One region of the Pectobacterium sp. A5351 genome, then DNA from elsewhere that is predicted to be linked to it. Evidence: predicted binding sites of a transcription regulator. Region 1 holds the regulator's gene; each other region holds the start of a gene.
What was found. The regulator LexA, encoded in region 1, represses DNA repair genes until DNA is damaged. The targets are predictions, from matches to a motif close to TNCTGTATGTACATACAGNA.
Positions count from the first base shown of each region.

Region 2: O1Q74_RS11840 (DNA translocase FtsK 4TM domain-containing protein) is a predicted target of LexA. The motif match lies at 2,979-2,998, and genes of this name have one in related genera.
Region 3: O1Q74_RS08785 (metal-dependent hydrolase) is a predicted target of LexA. The motif match lies at 3,469-3,488, and genes of this name have one in related genera.

Region 1 is NZ_CP116477.1:552,927-558,604, forward strand. It holds gene plsB (glycerol-3-phosphate 1-O-acyltransferase PlsB) at 1-686, opposite strand, end outside; gene O1Q74_RS02555 (diacylglycerol kinase) at 814-1,179, shown strand; gene lexA (transcriptional repressor LexA) at 1,290-1,898, shown strand; gene O1Q74_RS02565 (CsbD family protein) at 2,397-2,606, shown strand; gene zur (zinc uptake transcriptional repressor Zur) at 2,709-3,218, opposite strand; gene O1Q74_RS02575 (pirin family protein) at 3,325-4,023, opposite strand; gene O1Q74_RS02580 (LysR family transcriptional regulator) at 4,136-5,032, shown strand; gene O1Q74_RS02585 (glutathione S-transferase family protein) at 5,138-5,678, opposite strand, start outside.
Region 2 is NZ_CP116477.1:2,528,593-2,534,270, reverse strand. It holds gene cydD (heme ABC transporter permease/ATP-binding protein CydD) at 1-662, opposite strand, end outside; gene trxB (thioredoxin-disulfide reductase) at 900-1,862, opposite strand; gene lrp (leucine-responsive transcriptional regulator Lrp) at 2,448-2,942, shown strand; gene O1Q74_RS11840 (DNA translocase FtsK 4TM domain-containing protein) at 3,057-5,678, shown strand, end outside.
Region 3 is NZ_CP116477.1:1,844,093-1,849,770, forward strand. It holds gene nadE (ammonia-dependent NAD(+) synthetase) at 1-624, opposite strand, end outside; gene osmE (osmotically-inducible lipoprotein OsmE) at 848-1,180, shown strand; gene O1Q74_RS08780 (L-cystine transporter) at 1,311-2,705, opposite strand; gene O1Q74_RS08785 (metal-dependent hydrolase) at 2,877-3,452, opposite strand; gene paeX (pectin acetylesterase PaeX) at 3,561-4,523, opposite strand; gene O1Q74_RS08795 (oligogalacturonate-specific porin KdgM family protein) at 4,876-5,610, opposite strand.

The sequences.
Region 1 (5,678 bases):
TTCTTGATCGCTTTGGAATCCAGCAGCTTATTAAACAGTTCCTGACGTACCGGCAAACGCGGGCCAACTGCCGCCAAACGCTGGCGGGAGAAGTGCATACGCGCGACACGTGCCAGTTTGTGGGCTATGGTTTTGTCTGTGCCATGCTCGGTTGCCATATAGCGCAGCGACACCGGGCTAGAGAAACGGACAAAGCTGTCTCGTCCTAACCACAGGACGGCGAAGAATTTCTCAATGCCGTTGAGCAGCCGCAGGTGCGGTGTGGCCTGAGAATGGCCTTCCCGACCCGGAGAACGTCCAAACATCACGGAAACCGGCACCATCTGTACGTCTAAATCTGGATTGGCACGATGCAAGTCCAGATAGTCGTGGAACAGCTTGACGGATTTCTGCTTGGGAACGTAATAGCGGAAGACGCGCGGCCCGTCATTAATAAAGACGTGGCTAGGAAGTTCGACGCCATTGAATTCGAACGATAGCGAAGGATCGGGTAGCCCCAATGCCAGGCATTTCGCACGTAGCGTCAAGAGATCCGCCTGAGAGTTATAAGGCAGAACATAGAGTATAGGACGTGAGGGATCTAACCCCAGCTCGACCACGGGATCTGCGGGAATAACTTTGCTTTTAACCAGCAGTTTCAGTGGGAGATTCAATAATTTATAGTAAATTTTACGCCAACCTGACATAACAACTTGGAGCCTCTTGTTAGCAATGCGCCGCAAGGATACCAGAAACTGCGCCGGAGATCTGTGGTGATGAGACAACATGAGCGCGTTAAAATGCGAACTATTTTACGTAAAGAATGGAGGATAAATGAATAAAGCAACGGGGATGACCCGGATTATTAAGGCGACCGGTTATTCCCTTAAGGGGCTAAAGCAGGCGTGGCATCATGAGGCAGCGTTTCGTCAGGAAACCATACTGACAATTGTCGGCGTGATTATCGCGTGTTTGCTGCCGGTTACGCTGGTTGAAAAACTGCTGCTGATCGGGTCTGCCGTATTGATTATGCTTTTTGAGTTGGCTAACAGTGCGATTGAAGCGGTTGTCGATCGTATTGGCCCTGAGCATCACGAATTATCCGGAAGGGCAAAAGATATCGGCTCGGCGGCTGTTTTTGTTGCCATCGCGTTAGCGGCTGTCGTGTGGGGCAGCATCCTCTGGCAACATTTTGCCTGACGGTACGCATAAATGAATAAAAGTCAGAGGCTTTGCCGATATCTCCATTCCCAATTGTGGCTTACCTGTATATACTCACAGCAAGACTGTATAAACAACCAGGGGGCGGAATGAAAGTATTAACAGCAAGGCAGCAGCAGGTTTATGACCTGATCCGCGATCATATTGCGCAAACCGGAATGCCGCCAACGCGGGCGGAAATTGCTCAACAACTAGGGTTTCGCTCTCCCAATGCAGCTGAAGAACATCTGAAAGCGCTGGCCCGTAAAGGTGTGATTGAAATTGTATCGGGCGCGTCTCGTGGTATTCGTCTGCTGATGGAAGAAGAGACAGGTATTCCTCTGGTTGGTCGTGTGGCCGCAGGTGAACCGCTGCTGGCGCAGGAACATATCGAATGTCGCTATCAGGTTGACCCTGCGATGTTCAAACCCAGCGCTGATTTTTTGCTGCGGGTGAGCGGTATGTCGATGAAAGATATCGGTATTATGGATGGTGATCTACTGGCCGTGCATAAAACAGAAGATGTCCGCAATGGTCAGATTGTCGTCGCACGTATTGATGATGAAGTGACGGTGAAGCGCCTGAAAAAGCAGGGTAATACGGTGTATCTTCTCGCGGAAAACGAAGAGTTTTCCCCTATTGTGGTCGACCTGCGTGAGCAAAGTTTTTCGATAGAAGGCTTAGCGGTTGGCGTCATTCGTAACAGCGACTGGAGCTAACGGTTCACAGAGATGCACTACTCGTCTATCTGAGTCAGTGCATCACCCTCTTTGTGTTAATCGCTTCATGGGCTAGTCACTTTATGTGTGGGTTGCCCCGCGTGTTAATCTGCTATGTGTATATATTTCGTTACATTTAGCGTGTGTTTTTTGCGATTCCCCTTACCACCTGTTTTTTCACTGCTTTTGCGGTGATTTTCTCTTTCTTAACACCTTATCCAGCTACAGATTCCTTGTTTCCAATTTTAAGTGAAGTATTCAGCTATAATTTTTATCAAGGTAAGCATTTTAATCTTTTTTTTGGTCGTTTGGTGATTGATCATCAGCCATCACATTTAGGTTAGCCCGGCAATCAAGGGAGACAGTGGCGAAGAACGCTGTGATGGTTCACACCATGATGACGCTGCTTACTGCATAGACCGATTTATCTGACACTGACGCCTGCGTCTGTAGTCATGATTTATTTATGCGCAATACACCTAAGGTACGGAGATTCTTATGAATAAAGACCAAGCCAGCGGTAACTGGAAACAGTTTAAAGGTAAAGCAAAAGAGCAATGGGGCAAATTAACGGATGACGACCTGACGGTCATCGAAGGTAAACGTGGCCAACTGGTAGGGAGAATTCAGGAGCGTTACGGGTACGCAAAAGAAGCGGCAGAGAAAGAAGTGAAGCACTGGGAAACGCACCACAAATATCATTGGTAGTGAATGTGATGCTTCTCCGTAGAAAAGGACGATGGCCCTCAGGGCTATCGTTTTTTTGTGCTGAGAAAACCCCTGTCATGCGGGAGCTTCCATCAATGAGCATTAACGCTTTTTAATCGGAACCGTATGGTCGTGATCGCAATGATCCGGCTGCTTGCACGATGCCACTTCCTGACAGCCGCCACACAGCCCGTGAGCTTCCACTACGCTGTGACGTAGCGTAAATCCTGACTGCTGTGCCAGGCTACGTAGTGTTTCTTCCACACCTTCGGTTTGACGTTCCGTGACCTGCCCGCAGCGATCGCAGATGAACAGGGCTGACGTATGGCTGTGGTCTTCGATATGGTGGCACAGCACGTAGCTGTTGTTTGACTCAACTCGATGAATGAAGCCTTGTTCCAGCAGAAAATCCAGTGCGCGATAGACGGTCGGCGGTTTGGCCTGAGGTTCGGACACTCGCAGCAGATCCAGCAGGTCATAAGCGCTGATAGCGCCGGACTGCTGCGCCATTAGACGTAAAACCTCTAACCGCTGCGGCGTGAGACGCACAGCGCGCTGCTGACAAATCTGTTCAGCCTGGGCAAGAAGTTTGTCCTGTTTGGTTGAATCCATTGTCATATCACCCTGACGCATTGAGGAACAAGACGGATATCTTACCACGACTGAAGAAAAACGCCGAACTGGCGGCGTTTTTCTGCGAAAACAACGAACAGGGGGACTACACGACCAGATCGATGAGCAACGCCCGCAACGGTGTTTCTGCTTGTAGCGTCAACGCTGTTTCTTCCTTAATAAAGGCGCCGTCGCCGCAGTGTAGTGTTTCACTGTTCTGATTGCCTTTTACCGCCATTGAACCGTGGATCAGTTGGAGGTATGCCTGATTGCCCTGTAGCGCGATTGTGCTTTGCTCATTCTGCTGGAGATCGACATGATGGATCCAAACCTGCTGGCGCAGTTGCAGACTGGTCTGTTCACCTTCTGGCGAGGCAAGCAGAGTATGGCTTGATGAATCTAATTCCATACGCTGTAACGGACTGTTCTCTCGGGTCTGGCAGGCGTTAAGCCACAATTGCAGACGCGTCAGTGGCTTACTGGCGTTGGTATTATGTTCGCTATAGCTGACGTTCGGCTGAGTCGCGAGCAACAGAACATCGCCAGCTTTGGCCTGAATGTGGCGGCCATTGCTGTCGCGGTATTCAGCTTCGCCCTGAAGAATAATGTTCAGAATATCAACCCGTGGGTAGGTTCGTGGCTGGAATGATGCCCCCGGCGCTAATACTTCCTGATTGAGCACACGCAGAGAAGCGTAGCCCAGCAATTGTGGATCAAAATAGTGACCAAAAGAGAAGGTGTAGCGTGCCTGCAACCAGCCATAGTCGGCCTGGCCGCATTGCCCCGCTGCTCTTCGTGTGATCATAATTTTTATCCCCCAGATAATTATTTATTAAACCGATAGTAATTGTGTGGACGTTGGATTGTTAGCTAGTTAATCTGGTGGGTATATTCAAAATTCCTGAATGAGTATCAAGATGGCGAAAGAACGAGCATTGACGCTGGAAGCCTTGAGGGTGATGGATGCGATCGATCGTCGTGGCAGCTTTGCCGCTGCGGCAGACGAACTGGGTAGGGTGCCTTCGGCGTTGAGCTATACCATGCAGAAACTGGAAGAAGAGTTAGATGTGGTGTTGTTCGATCGTTCTGGCCATCGTACTAAATTCACGAATGTCGGGCGCATGCTGCTGGAACGCGGACGTATCCTGCTGGAAGCTGCGGATAAGCTCACGACGGATGCGGAAGCACTGGCGCGCGGCTGGGAAACGCACCTGACGATTGTGACGGAAGCGCTTATTCCGACTCAGCGGCTTTTCCCATTAATCGATAAGCTGGCGCTTAAAGCAAATACGCAAGTATCGATTCTGACAGAAGTGCTGGCAGGGGCGTGGGAACGTCTTGAGCAAGGGCGTGCCGACATCGTGATTGCGCCGGACATGCATTTTCGCGCGTCTTCAGAAATGAATACCCGCAAGCTGTACACGATGAATAACGTGTATGTTGCCAGCCCTGAACACCCCATTCATCAAGAACCTGAGCCGTTGTCGGATGCCACTCGGGTGAAATATCGCGGGATTGCGGTGGCGGATACCGCACGCGAACGCCCGGTGCTGACCGTGCAACTGTTGGATAAACAGCAGCGTCTGACGGTGAGCTCGCTGGATGATAAGCGACGTGCGCTGCTGGCGGGATTAGGTGTCGCGACCATGCCTTATCCGATGGTCGCGCAAGATATTGCCGAAGGGCGTTTACTGGTGATTGGGCCGGAGCATCAGATGGAAAGCCAGATCATTATGGCGTGGCGGCGAGACAGCATGGGCGAGGCGAAATCCTGGTTCCTGCGTGAAATTCCGAAGCTGCTGAACCAGCCCTAAATTCCGCGCTTTATTATGGCAAGGTGTGGGCTACACCTTGCTTTGTATTTCATTGACGAATCGTACTTCATTAATAATCGTACTTCGTCGCTAGTCGACAACATCTTAGTATAAACTGACAAACGTCTTATCTCGGTGATGAGGCTGGTTCAGGTCTTGCTCTGGGCCCAGCGAAATCACACCATGTGGATTAATCGTGCCGTGGCTACGATAGTAGTGATGACGAATATGCGCCATATCGACGGTATCGGCGATGCCAGGCATCTGATAAATATCCCGCAGAAAGCCGAACAGATTGGGATAATCGCTCAGGCGATATTTATCGCATTTAAAATGCGTGTGATAGACCGGATCGAAACGGATCAGCGTCGTCCACAGCCGCAGGTCGGCTTCGGTTAACCGATCGCCAGTCAGATAGCGCTGTTTTGCCAAAATAGCTTCCAGATCGGATAGCGCGGCAAAAACGGTCGTGGCCGCTTCATCATAGGCCGACTGACTCGTCGCAAAACCGGCTTTGTAAACGCCGTTGTTGACCTTGTCGTAAATCCAGCCGTTCAATTCATCAATCTGAGCGCGTAGCGCTTCTGGATAGTAATCTCCTGCCGTTGCGCCCACACCGTCAAACGCGCTGTTCAGCATACGGATG
Region 2 (5,678 bases), 2.0 Mb from region 1:
CCACGATGAAACAGGCGTAGCGTCTCCATTCCGCGCAGGCGATCGAGGAAATGTCCGCTCAGGCGTGCCAGCGCCAGAAAATTGCGTCGGTTGGCATCCGCCGCGCCCATGCCGACCAGCGCCATAAAAAGCGGGATGAGCGGGGCAGTCAAAAACAGAATCAAGCCAGCAGCCCAGTTGAGCGGGAAGATCGTGATTAAGATAAGTAACGGAATCAGCGCGGCAAGATACATTTGTGGCAGGTAGCGGGCGTAATAATCCTGCATATCATCAACCTGCTCAAGAATCATCGTTGCCCAACTACCGGCGGGTTTGCCCTGTACCCAGGCAGGACCAAGCTGTTGCAATCGGTCCAGTACCAGCTTACGAATTTGCTGTCGAACCGCTTGTCCGCACAGAAAACCGACGTGCTCGCGTAACACACTGTTGAGCGCACGCAGAATGAAGGTCGCGATTAGTAGAAAAAACGGGGAGAGCAGGGATTCTCGGGGGGCATGCTCAATGATCAGGGCATGAAGCAGCGTAGCTAATAGCCAGGCTTGTGCCACGATTAACGCGCCGCTCAGGAATCCAAGCAGCAGTGAAATCCGTAGCCAACGTTGCGCCAGCTTACTCTGCTGTTTCAGCCAGGCGGTCAGTTCTTGCTGTCTGGTTTTTTTCATCAGGCACCAGTTCGTTATATTGCAGAAATGGACTTAACAGAAAATAACTCTTATGTAACTGTTAGTTAACAAAATTATCTTCTATCAGGCAGAATGATGCCATGTTACCGCGACGAGGACGCGCTGCAAACGAAAAGGAGAGGGGAAATGGGTGAGACGATCAATTTTTGTGTTGCGTGAGGTAAAGCAGAGGGAAGAAAACGGAACGGCTGTCGCCGCCCCGTTCTTAACAGCGAATTACTTGCTGACGGTCAATCCGTCCAGGTAACGTTCTGCATCCAGTGCCGCCATACAGCCGGTACCCGCGGAGGTAATGGCCTGACGGTAAATGTGGTCCATGACGTCGCCTGCGGCAAAAACGCCAGGAATGCTGGTTTGTGTCGCGTTGCCGTGAATACCGGATTGCACTTTAATGTAGCCGTTTTCCAGCTCCAGTTGACCGCCAAATACGGCCGTGTTCGGGCTGTGGCCGATGGCGATAAACACGCCAGCCAGTTCCAGCTCTTCCGCTGCATCGCTTTGCGTATCGCGGATACGAACTCCGGTTACACCCATATCATCGCCCAGCACTTCGTCCAGCGTGCGGTTAGTATGCAGGATGATGTTGCCATTTTTGACTTTGTCCATCAGGCGGTCGATCAGAATCTTCTCTGAACGGAACGTCTCGCGGCGGTGGATTAAATGCACTTCCGCAGCGATGTTAGACAGGTACAGCGCTTCTTCGACGGCGGTATTCCCGCCACCCACCACGGCAACTTTCTGATTACGGTAGAAGAACCCGTCACAGGTTGCACAGGCGGAAACGCCCTTGCCTTTAAATGCGTCTTCAGATGGCAGACCAAGGTAGCGAGCCGATGCGCCGGTGGCGATGATCAGCGCGTCACAGGTGTATTCGTCGCTATCACCGAATAAACGGAAGGGACGGTTCTGCAAATCAACACGTTCAATATGATCGAAGATTACTTCGGTATTGAACTTGGTTGCATGCGCGTGCATGCGTTCCATTAACAGTGGGCCTGTTAAATCATCGGCGTCGCCCGGCCAGTTTTCGACTTCGGTCGTGGTCGTCAACTGACCGCCTTTTTCCATACCAGTAATTAATACTGGCTGTAAGTTCGCTCGTGCAGCATAAACTGCGGCGGTATAGCCAGCCGGGCCTGAACCCAGAATCAATAACTTGTGATGTTTAACGGTACCCATGCTTTCCTCATTTCATGACGGCGGATAATGTTCATATTAACGGCCTCTACGACAAATTCGCTGCCTTATTACGAACAGTCTCTGCCACGGACAATGAGAATGATTGTAAGGAAATTACAGGAGTAAAAAAAGTATGCAGAAAAGTTGCTGGCTATTTGTTTAATCGTTAATGACGATGGTGACGACAAATAGCTGAAAAATCAGCCACATTCATAAGTAAAATGATTGAAGTCACCTTGGCGAATGGCTCTGGCTTATCCAATCTGGCAGTTTCTTCTGATTTTCGTTGTTTTGCTTTGACAATCGGCTGTGCATTTGCGAAAACATCTGGGTAAGAGGAAATTTTTTGTATGTGAACAGTTAAAAGCTCGGCTTTTTATTCGTTTTTGCGCAGGTAGTCGGCCTTTGGGGCACGGATATGACGTGATGGTCTTTTTCGCGGGTGAGCAATACGTGGGGCGAGAACGAGAAGTTGATGACTGTTGATATACAAAATAGGCAGCGTGTCTTCTTTAAGGGTAGCTCTGATACATGAGGTCTATCGGGGTAAGCGGGTGCAGGGAAAAGTGAAGAGAGACAATAATAATGGTAGACACTAAAAAACGGCCAGGAAAAGATCTCGATCGTATTGATCGTAACATCCTGAACGAATTGCAAAAAGATGGGCGTATTTCCAATGTCGAGCTGTCCAAACGTGTTGGGCTGTCGCCAACACCTTGTCTGGAACGCGTGCGTCGTCTGGAAAGACAGGGGTTCATTAACGGCTACACAGCGCTGCTAAACCCGCATTATCTGGATGCGTCACTGCTGGTTTTTGTTGAAATAACGCTAAACCGCGGCGCGCCTGATGTGTTTGAACAGTTTAATGCTGCGGTGCAGAAGCTGGAAGAAATTCAGGAATGTCATCTGGTTTCTGGTGATTTTGACTACCTGTTGAAAACGCGCGTGCCGGATATGTCTGCTTACCGTAAGCTCCTGGGTGAAACGCTGCTGCGTTTGCCGGGCGTAAACGACACCCGTACTTATGTGGTGATGGAAGAAGTGAAGCAAAGCAACCGTCTGGTTATTAAGACGCGATAAACGTGTGGGTGCAAAACCCGATAAATTCAGCTACACTCCTGTGAATTTATACAGTCCCAGCGCCGGGTTTTCTCGGCGCTTTGTCATAAACCTTACAGGCCCCTGGAGAGACTCTTGAGCCAGGAATATACAGAAGATAAAGACGTTACCCTGAAAAAACTCAGTGGAACACGTCGCTTGCTTGAAGCGATTTTAATCGTTGTGGCACTTTTGGCGGTTTATCTCAGTGTCGCACTACTCAGTTTCAGCCCCTCCGATCCCAGTTGGTCACAGACGGCATGGCACGAACCGATTCACAACCTTGGTGGTGTAGCAGGCGCATGGCTGGCGGATACGCTGTTCTTTATTTTTGGTGTGCTGGCCTATGCCATTCCGCCGATTATGTTATCCCTGTGCTGGGCTGCTTTCCGCCAGCGTGATAACCACCAGTCTATCGACTACTTTACCTTTTCACTTCGCCTGATTGGGACATTGGCGCTGATCCTGACCTCGTGTGGTCTGGCTGCGTTGAATATTGACGATCTCTACTATTTTGCTTCCGGTGGTGTGTTGGGAAGCCTGTTGAGCAGCTCAATGATCCCGCGTTTTAACAGCATGGGCGCGACGTTGATTCTGCTGTGCGTGTGGGGCGCTGGGTTAACGCTGTTTACCGGTTGGTCATGGTTAACGATCGCTGAAAAAATTGGTGCCGGTGTCTTGGGCTGCCTGACATTTATGTCAAACCGTTCACGTCGCGATGAAGACTACCGCGAAGAAAACGACCGTGAAGAAGATGAACGCAACGTGCTTAACTTGCGCCACGATGAAGCGGCGGACGAGGCGGTAACGCAACCGCGCGATGACGATGATGTGCTGTTTTCTGCGCCTTCTGTGGCTGATGCAGCAAACGACATTGCGGCAGACAATAAGATGGAAGCATCACTATCCTCTTCAGCCGAAAATGCGTCGACCACTACACCAGCGAGCTTCTCCGCAGAAGCGTCAACATTCCCTGAACTGGCCGCGTCTGATTCTGCGTTGCCTGATGCATCGTCTGCTATTGTGCCACCTGTTGCCCCATCAACGATCGATAAGACATCATCGCTGAATCCGCCGCTGTATTCGTTTGAAATCCCTGAAACGCCAGCAGCGATGCCAGAGATTGCGACGTCGCCTGAACTTCATAGCAGTGCGTATGCACCTTACGGGAATAGTTACGGAGAGAGTGCCGTACCGCCGATCGTAACAGCACCAGTGGTTCAGCCCTTTGCTGAAGCGCCATTGCCTACACGTGATGCAGATTTCAACGCGAACAATACCTTTATGCCGGCGTTCAGCGCCGATGAGGATGACAACCCGCAGATTAAACGCGGCGTTGGACCGGAACTGCCGCGCCCTAATCCGGTGCGTATTCCTACTCGTCGCGAATTGGCGTCATACGGAATCAAACTGCCGTCGCAGCGGCTGGCCGAAGAGCAAGCAAGGCTACAGGCGCAGAATAAGAGTGCGGAAACGGAATTGACGAACGACATCTATCAGGAAGAAACACCTGATGAGATTGCCCGTCAGGAAGTCGCGCTACAGCAGGAGTACCTGAATCAGCAGCGCGAGCGTTACGGTGAGGAATATCCGTCACAGGAAGAGGATGAAGACGCGCTTCTGCAAGCGCAGCTCGCCAGGGATTTCGCTGCACAGCAACAGTCCCGCTATGATGCTAATGCACCACAGTACGATGAGGAGAGGCCTGCTCCGACAGCATCGCCTGCGGTCAGTGAACCTGTTCAGCCGACGCCTGTGGCATCGCATAACGCTTTTTCATTCTCGCCGTTTAGCGCGGAGAATAATCGTGAACCTGAGCCGCCTGCGTTTAGTGAGCCGACGTATACACAGCCGTCTTATCGTGCCGAACCCGATCTTCCACCGATGCACGCTGGTGAGGATAACGACGACGCTGATGAGCGTAACCCGTTGACGTTTGGTCAGCCAGCGCAACCAACGCCAGCGCCTGTTGAGGTCGCGAAACAGGAAACTGTGGCAGCACCAACGCATCATCCGGCAATGGATGGCTTGATTCACCCGTTCCTGATGCGCAATGAACAACCGCTGCAGAAGCCAACTACGCCGCTGCCAACGTTGGATTTGTTGACTCCGCCACCGGCCAGCGAAGCGCCTGTTGATAATTTCGCGTTGGAACAGACGGCGCGACTGATCGAAGCGCGTTTGGCTGATTTCCGGGTAAAAGCAGATGTGGTCGATCATTCTCCAGGCCCGGTGATCACGCGGTTTGAATTGGATCTGGCGCCGGGTGTTAAAGCGGCGCGTATCTCGAATCTGTCGCGCGATTTGGCGCGTTCTCTGTCAGTCGTCGCGGTGCGTATTGTTGAGGTCATTCCGGGCAAACCGTATGTCGGGCTGGAATTGCCGAACGCGCATCGTCAGACGGTTTATCTGCGCGAAGTATTGGACTGCGATCAGTTCCGGGATAATCCATCACCGCTGTCGATTGTGCTGGGTAAAGATATTGCAGGCGAGCCTGTCGTTGCCGATTTAGCGAAAATGCCGCACCTGCTGGTTGCGGGTACGACGGGGTCGGGTAAATCGGTCGGCGTCAACGCCATGATCATCAGTATGTTGTATAAAGCGACGCCGGAAGACGTACGCTTTATCATGATTGACCCGAAAATGCTGGAGCTCTCGGTGTACGAAGGTATTCCACATTTGTTGACGGAAGTCGTGACCGATATGAAGGATGCGGCA
Region 3 (5,678 bases), 1.3 Mb from region 1:
TTTGGTATAAAGATGAGAAGGGCAGCCCAGTTCACGCAGTAGCGCTTTGCCCTGACGCTTGTTCAGTCGGAAAATCGGATTGATATCGGTACCGCCATCACCGTATTTGGTGAAGAAGCCCGTTACCGCCTCTGCCGCATGATCGGTACCGACGACCAACCCGGCGTTCATCCCCGCAATACTGTACTGCGCTTTCATGCGCTCTCTGGCTTTTTCGTTGCCTTTGACAAAATCGGACAGCTCTACGCCAATGGCGCGCAAGGTGGCCTCACTGGCCTCAATGGCGGGTTTGATGTTGACGGTTAATACGCGGTCCGGTTGGATAAAGGCGATGGCGTCTTGACAGTCGGCTTCATCCGCCTGTACGCCGTAAGGCAGTCGAACGGCGATGAACTGATAGCGAGAGTTTCCCGTATCATTGCGTAATTCCGTGATAGCCGTCTGACACAGTTTGCCGGTCAGCGTGGAATCCTGACCGCCGCTGATGCCCAAAACTAACGACGTAACAAACGGATGAGCGTTCAGATAATTCTTTAAAAAATCAACGCTAACACGGACTTCCTGTGCTGGATCGATGCTGCTTTTCACTCCCAACGCAGTGATAATGTCGTTTTGTAATGACATGTCATCCCCTCCTGAACTTATTGATACTGCAAAAGAATTATTACGATTGCCTGAGTGTAAAACGAATTGGTGTGAAGAAAAAGAACAAGCTGTCAGGTAATCATTTTCCCTATAGATGACCGGTTTTGGCTATCGACCAATAGGTTACATAAGCGCGCTATGATTTGAAAAAGTGGTCGCCGCCGACTAGCCTTAGAGTGAACTATAATAATGAGGTGATGATATGAAGAATAACAGATTACTGGTATGTATTGCGGCAGCAGGTGCCGTCCTGCTGGCGGGATGTTCGGCTTATAACAAGGCAGAAAGTTATGTCAATGAGCCCGTGGTGAAAGATGTGAAAGTGGGAATGACGAAGCAGCAGGTTCACCAAATTGCCGGGAGTGGCGGTACCGAAAAACGTCTGGTGAATGCCAAAGGAACCTGTAGTGATTATCTGCTGAAAAACCGCGATGGCACCGCGCAGAACTATTTTGTGAGCTACAACGACACGGGCCATGTTCTCAATAAAGGCTTCCAGAGCTGCCAGGCTTACGACACTAACCCGCAGCGTTAAGTCACCTGACAGCACGATATCGTCATAAAAAAACGTAGGGAACGTTTTTCAACGTTGTGTAGCAACGGCCCGTCATAAAAAAACGCCGACAGCATCAGCCGTCGGCGTTTTTTTGCATGGCAAACGTGGCTTAGTGATGTGTCAGCTCAGCGTCATCCTGCGCGTTGAAAACCGTTTTATCCGTCTGCTTCATCAACTGGCTGGTGACGGTACCGGCCGTCATCGAACCGCTGACGTTAAGCGCCGTACGGCCCATATCGATAAGCGGCTCAATGGAAATCAGCAGCGCAACGAGGGTCACCGGCAGCCCCATTGCAGGCAGGACGATTAACGCGGCAAAGGTTGCGCCGCCGCCCACACCGGCTACGCCGGCAGAACTGATGGTGACGATACCGACCAGCGTCGCGATCCAGACGGGATCCAACGGGTTAATGCCGACCGTTGGGGCGACCATGACGGCCAACATGGCTGGGTAAAGCCCCGCACAGCCGTTCTGACCGATGGTTGTACCGAAAGACGCGGCAAAGCTGGCGATAGATTGCGGCACGCCAATACGGCGCGTTTGTGCCTCAATGCTGAGTGGGATTGTCGCCGCGCTGGAACGGCTGGTAAACGCGAACGTCAGCACTGGCCAGACTTTGCGGTAAAAATGTGCTGGATTGATGCCAGTGAAAGACAGAATTAGTGCATGGACCCCGAACATAATCGCCAGCCCCAGATAGGAGGCGACAACAAAGCTGCCCAGCTTGAGGATGTCTTGCAGGTTAGAACTGGCGACCATTTTGGTCATTAACGCCATGACGCCGTAAGGGGTCAATTTCATCACCAGACGAACGAGTTTCATCACCCAGGATTGCAGCGTGTCAATGGCGGTTAACACACGTTCGCCTTTCACCGCGTCATCTTTCAGCAGTTGCAGAGCCGCAACGCCCAGAAACGCCGCGAAGACGACGATGCTGATGATGGATGTCGGGTTTGCGCCGGTCAGCTCAGCAAACGGGTTTTTAGGAATGAATGACAGGATAAGCTGAGGCACGTTAAGGTCTGCAACTTTACCCGCATAGTTGTTTTCAATCGCCGTTAATCGCGCGGTTTCCTGCGCCCCTTGCACCAGCCCGGTAGCCGTCAGGCCAAACAGGTTAGTCACAAAGACGCCGACCAGCGCAGAAATCAGCGTGGTGAGCAATAGGGTGGAAAGGGTTAATAGACTGATTTTCCCTAATGACGACGCATTATGCAGCTTGGCAACGGAATTCAGGATGGAGATAAAGACCAGCGGCATGACGATCATCTGTAACAGCTGCACATAGCCATTACCGACGATATTAAACCATGAGATGGATTGCTTAATGATCGGGTTGTCGCCGCCATAAATCAGATGCAGCGCCAGGCCAAATAACACCCCGACAACCAAACCCAGCAACACTTTCTTTGCCAGACTCCAGGAGGCGTTACGGCTGGCGTAACCAAGCCCGAGTAGTAATACGACAAATAGCAGAATATTTATGAGTAGCGGAAAATTCATCCGGCTTTGCTCCCTATCAGTGAATCGCGCCACATTGCCCGCAACCCAGCGCAGCAGCGTAAGTCGGTGGAGGCAGTGTGATTTTTTGCGATAAAAAATAACAAACGCGCACAGGATAACAGGTCTTTTGCCATCATGTTATAGAGATATGTCTGACGGTAAGTAACGCCGTTATTTCACGTATTGCAAGAGGTACGTTTGCGTCGACTGCAAAAAACGAAATGACTGCTCGTAGGTGCAGCAATTCAAATTCTTCTGCGGCTGATACAGTGAAAAACCGATACAGGCAATACACAGGAAGCGTTCCAGTTGATTGCCTTTTTGGCTGTTTAAGAGCGGTAAACGGAAACGCCAGCGGCAGGGCCAAAGCAGGGGAACGCCGGAGGGGGTCAGCATATCGGCAAGGATGTGGCTCAGATAACCGACGATCATGGCATGGTAGGCATCCGTCGGGATCGGCCAATCTGGCGGTAGGCGCGTCTGGATAAAGAAAATACCGGCGGCGATGGCAAGGAGGCTGTGGGTAAATCCACGATGACCAAAGAGGCGGGCAATAGGCGAAGAAAGCCACTTCAGGCGCTGCCCGAGGACGGATTTGGGGTGATCGATATCGGGCAGTAGCGCGGTAAGGAGTGCTCCGGGAATAATGTGCCACCAGTCTCCGGTAGCCAGCGCTGGCGATAGCTCAACTTTTTTAGCCAGAATCGCGCAGGCAACAGAAAACAGCAGGTGTCCTTCCGCAGTCATGAAACGTCTCAAATAAAACTGTTATTTTATACAGTATAAGAGATTATTCCTGCCTGCGGAAGCGGTGACGGCGTAACGATTTATTTCGGCTAGGGTGTGTGACGCCTTTTATGGCGCGGCTTTCGGCTGTTCGTTGTTTACCGGTAAAACACGTAGCCAGTTGTCCAGCAGTTGAGGCCAGGCAGCGGCAGGCAGCCCTTTGGTACCGCGCAGGCCGAAACCGTGTTTACCTTTCTCAAAGAGATGCATTTCAACCGGAATTTGTTTTGCCCGCAGTGCGCTGAACATTACCAGACTGTTATCAACCGATACCGAAGGGTCATCAACCGCATGCACCAGAAATGTAGGGGGCGTTTGTGCGGTAACCTGTTTCTCTGGAGAGTAACGTAGCACCTGCGCTTCCGTCGGCTGTTCGCCGATTAACTGTTTGCGCGAGCCTGCATGCGCAATATCCGCCTGCATCGAAATCACGGGGTACATCAGCACCATGAAATCAGGACGTGCACTTACGCTATCAATGGCATCGGTCGCGGGGTAAACGGACTGCGCAAATCGGGTTCCGAGGCTGGCAGCAACATGACCACCTGCGGAAAACCCCATAATACCGATGCGCTGTGGGTTAATGTGCCATTTCTCAGCGTTGGCTCTCAGGGTTCTTATAGCACGCTGTGCATCGGCCAATGGAGCATCAGCGCCTTCTTTATGGCCTTCACCGGGCATACGGTAGGTCATCACAAAAAGCGTGTATCCCTGCTGATTAAAGAAAGGGGCCAGATCGCTGCCTTCCTTATCCAACACCACGCGCTGGTAAGATCCGCCGGGCGTAATGAGCAATGCCATGCCATTAGGCTTCTCTGCTGGATAAACGGTAATTTCGGGGCTGCGAATACCGGTTGCTGCCCGATCGGGAAGAGAGGGATCTTTGCTTCGTTCGACCAGTTGCGGCTGTGCCGTTGAAGAAGAGGCACCCGGCGCTTCGCCGTGTGGCCAGATAGGAAAAACAGGTTGGGCGTAACTGAATCCATTTACAGACATCATAATGGCCCCGACAAGCAGAGAACGAACAATCATGATAGATCACCTGACAAAGGGAAGGAGGGGGGAAATCGTTGGGCGATGGTAAAAAAATAGGGTAGCCATCACATCGGAGAAAAAATGACCACCCTGAACCGCAAATTTTAATAAAGAAATAACATTCATACACGAAGAGGGTAAATCAGACACAGCCATTCCAACAGCTAAAACGCATGTAGCTAAACCGCAGCTAACGACACTACATGTAACAATGAAACGTAACTAACTTGCTAAACCTACGACGGACATAATAAAGAGATGTTAATGATAAAAATAAAACAGGTGAATCCATTAACACTAACATCCCTTTTGCTAACTCATAACGCTTATTTAAATAATAAGGCCGTTATTAGAAGCTGTATTGCACACCAACACGGTAACGAGTTTGACGGTGGTCAGTGGTGCCGCCAGATTCTGCAACGTTACCGACTGCCATATAAGGTTTCCAGTTTTTATCCAGTTTATAGGACAATTTCACATCATGGTCGAAATTGTATGTTTCATTGTCGTATTGATAGGCGAAAGCTCTATTTACTTTCTTATAATCCAGTTCGTAATCAACCTGGAAGTCTTTCAGGAATTTATAGCTAACAACGGCGGTTAAGTTATATCCGTTTTCTGAAGTGTTTCTGCCACCAATGCTGCCACTGTTGCGTTTGTAATATGGGCGATAGCGTAATGAAGTAGACAGATCGTCAGTGATATTGACTTTACCGCGTAAATAAGGGCGGTAGTTGTTAGAGGTAGAGCTTGAATCTAAAGAGAAACCTGGTTCCAGAGAAAAGGTTTTATTGAAGTTGTAAACATAGCTGGCAACCACTTCAGTGCCATTACTAACCGTCTCATGGTACGGTTTATTTGGGGTTATGCGGTTTCCAACCGTATTATTGTTTGGTTCGCCATTTTTCCATTTTGCTTCGACTGAAAGTCCGAATCCATTAGCAAAACGGTGAGACATTGAAATACGGTCTTTATGGTCGTTTTTGGCAGTGTCTTGCATTTCATGACGATAATCAATTGTCACAGCCATTGCATTTACACTAATTAATGACGTAACAGCCAGAGCGAGTAATTTAAATTTCATTGTTATATTCCCTATTGGTTAGGATATTGCTTAATAAAAACGCGCATTATGCTTTTTGGGACAAGTTC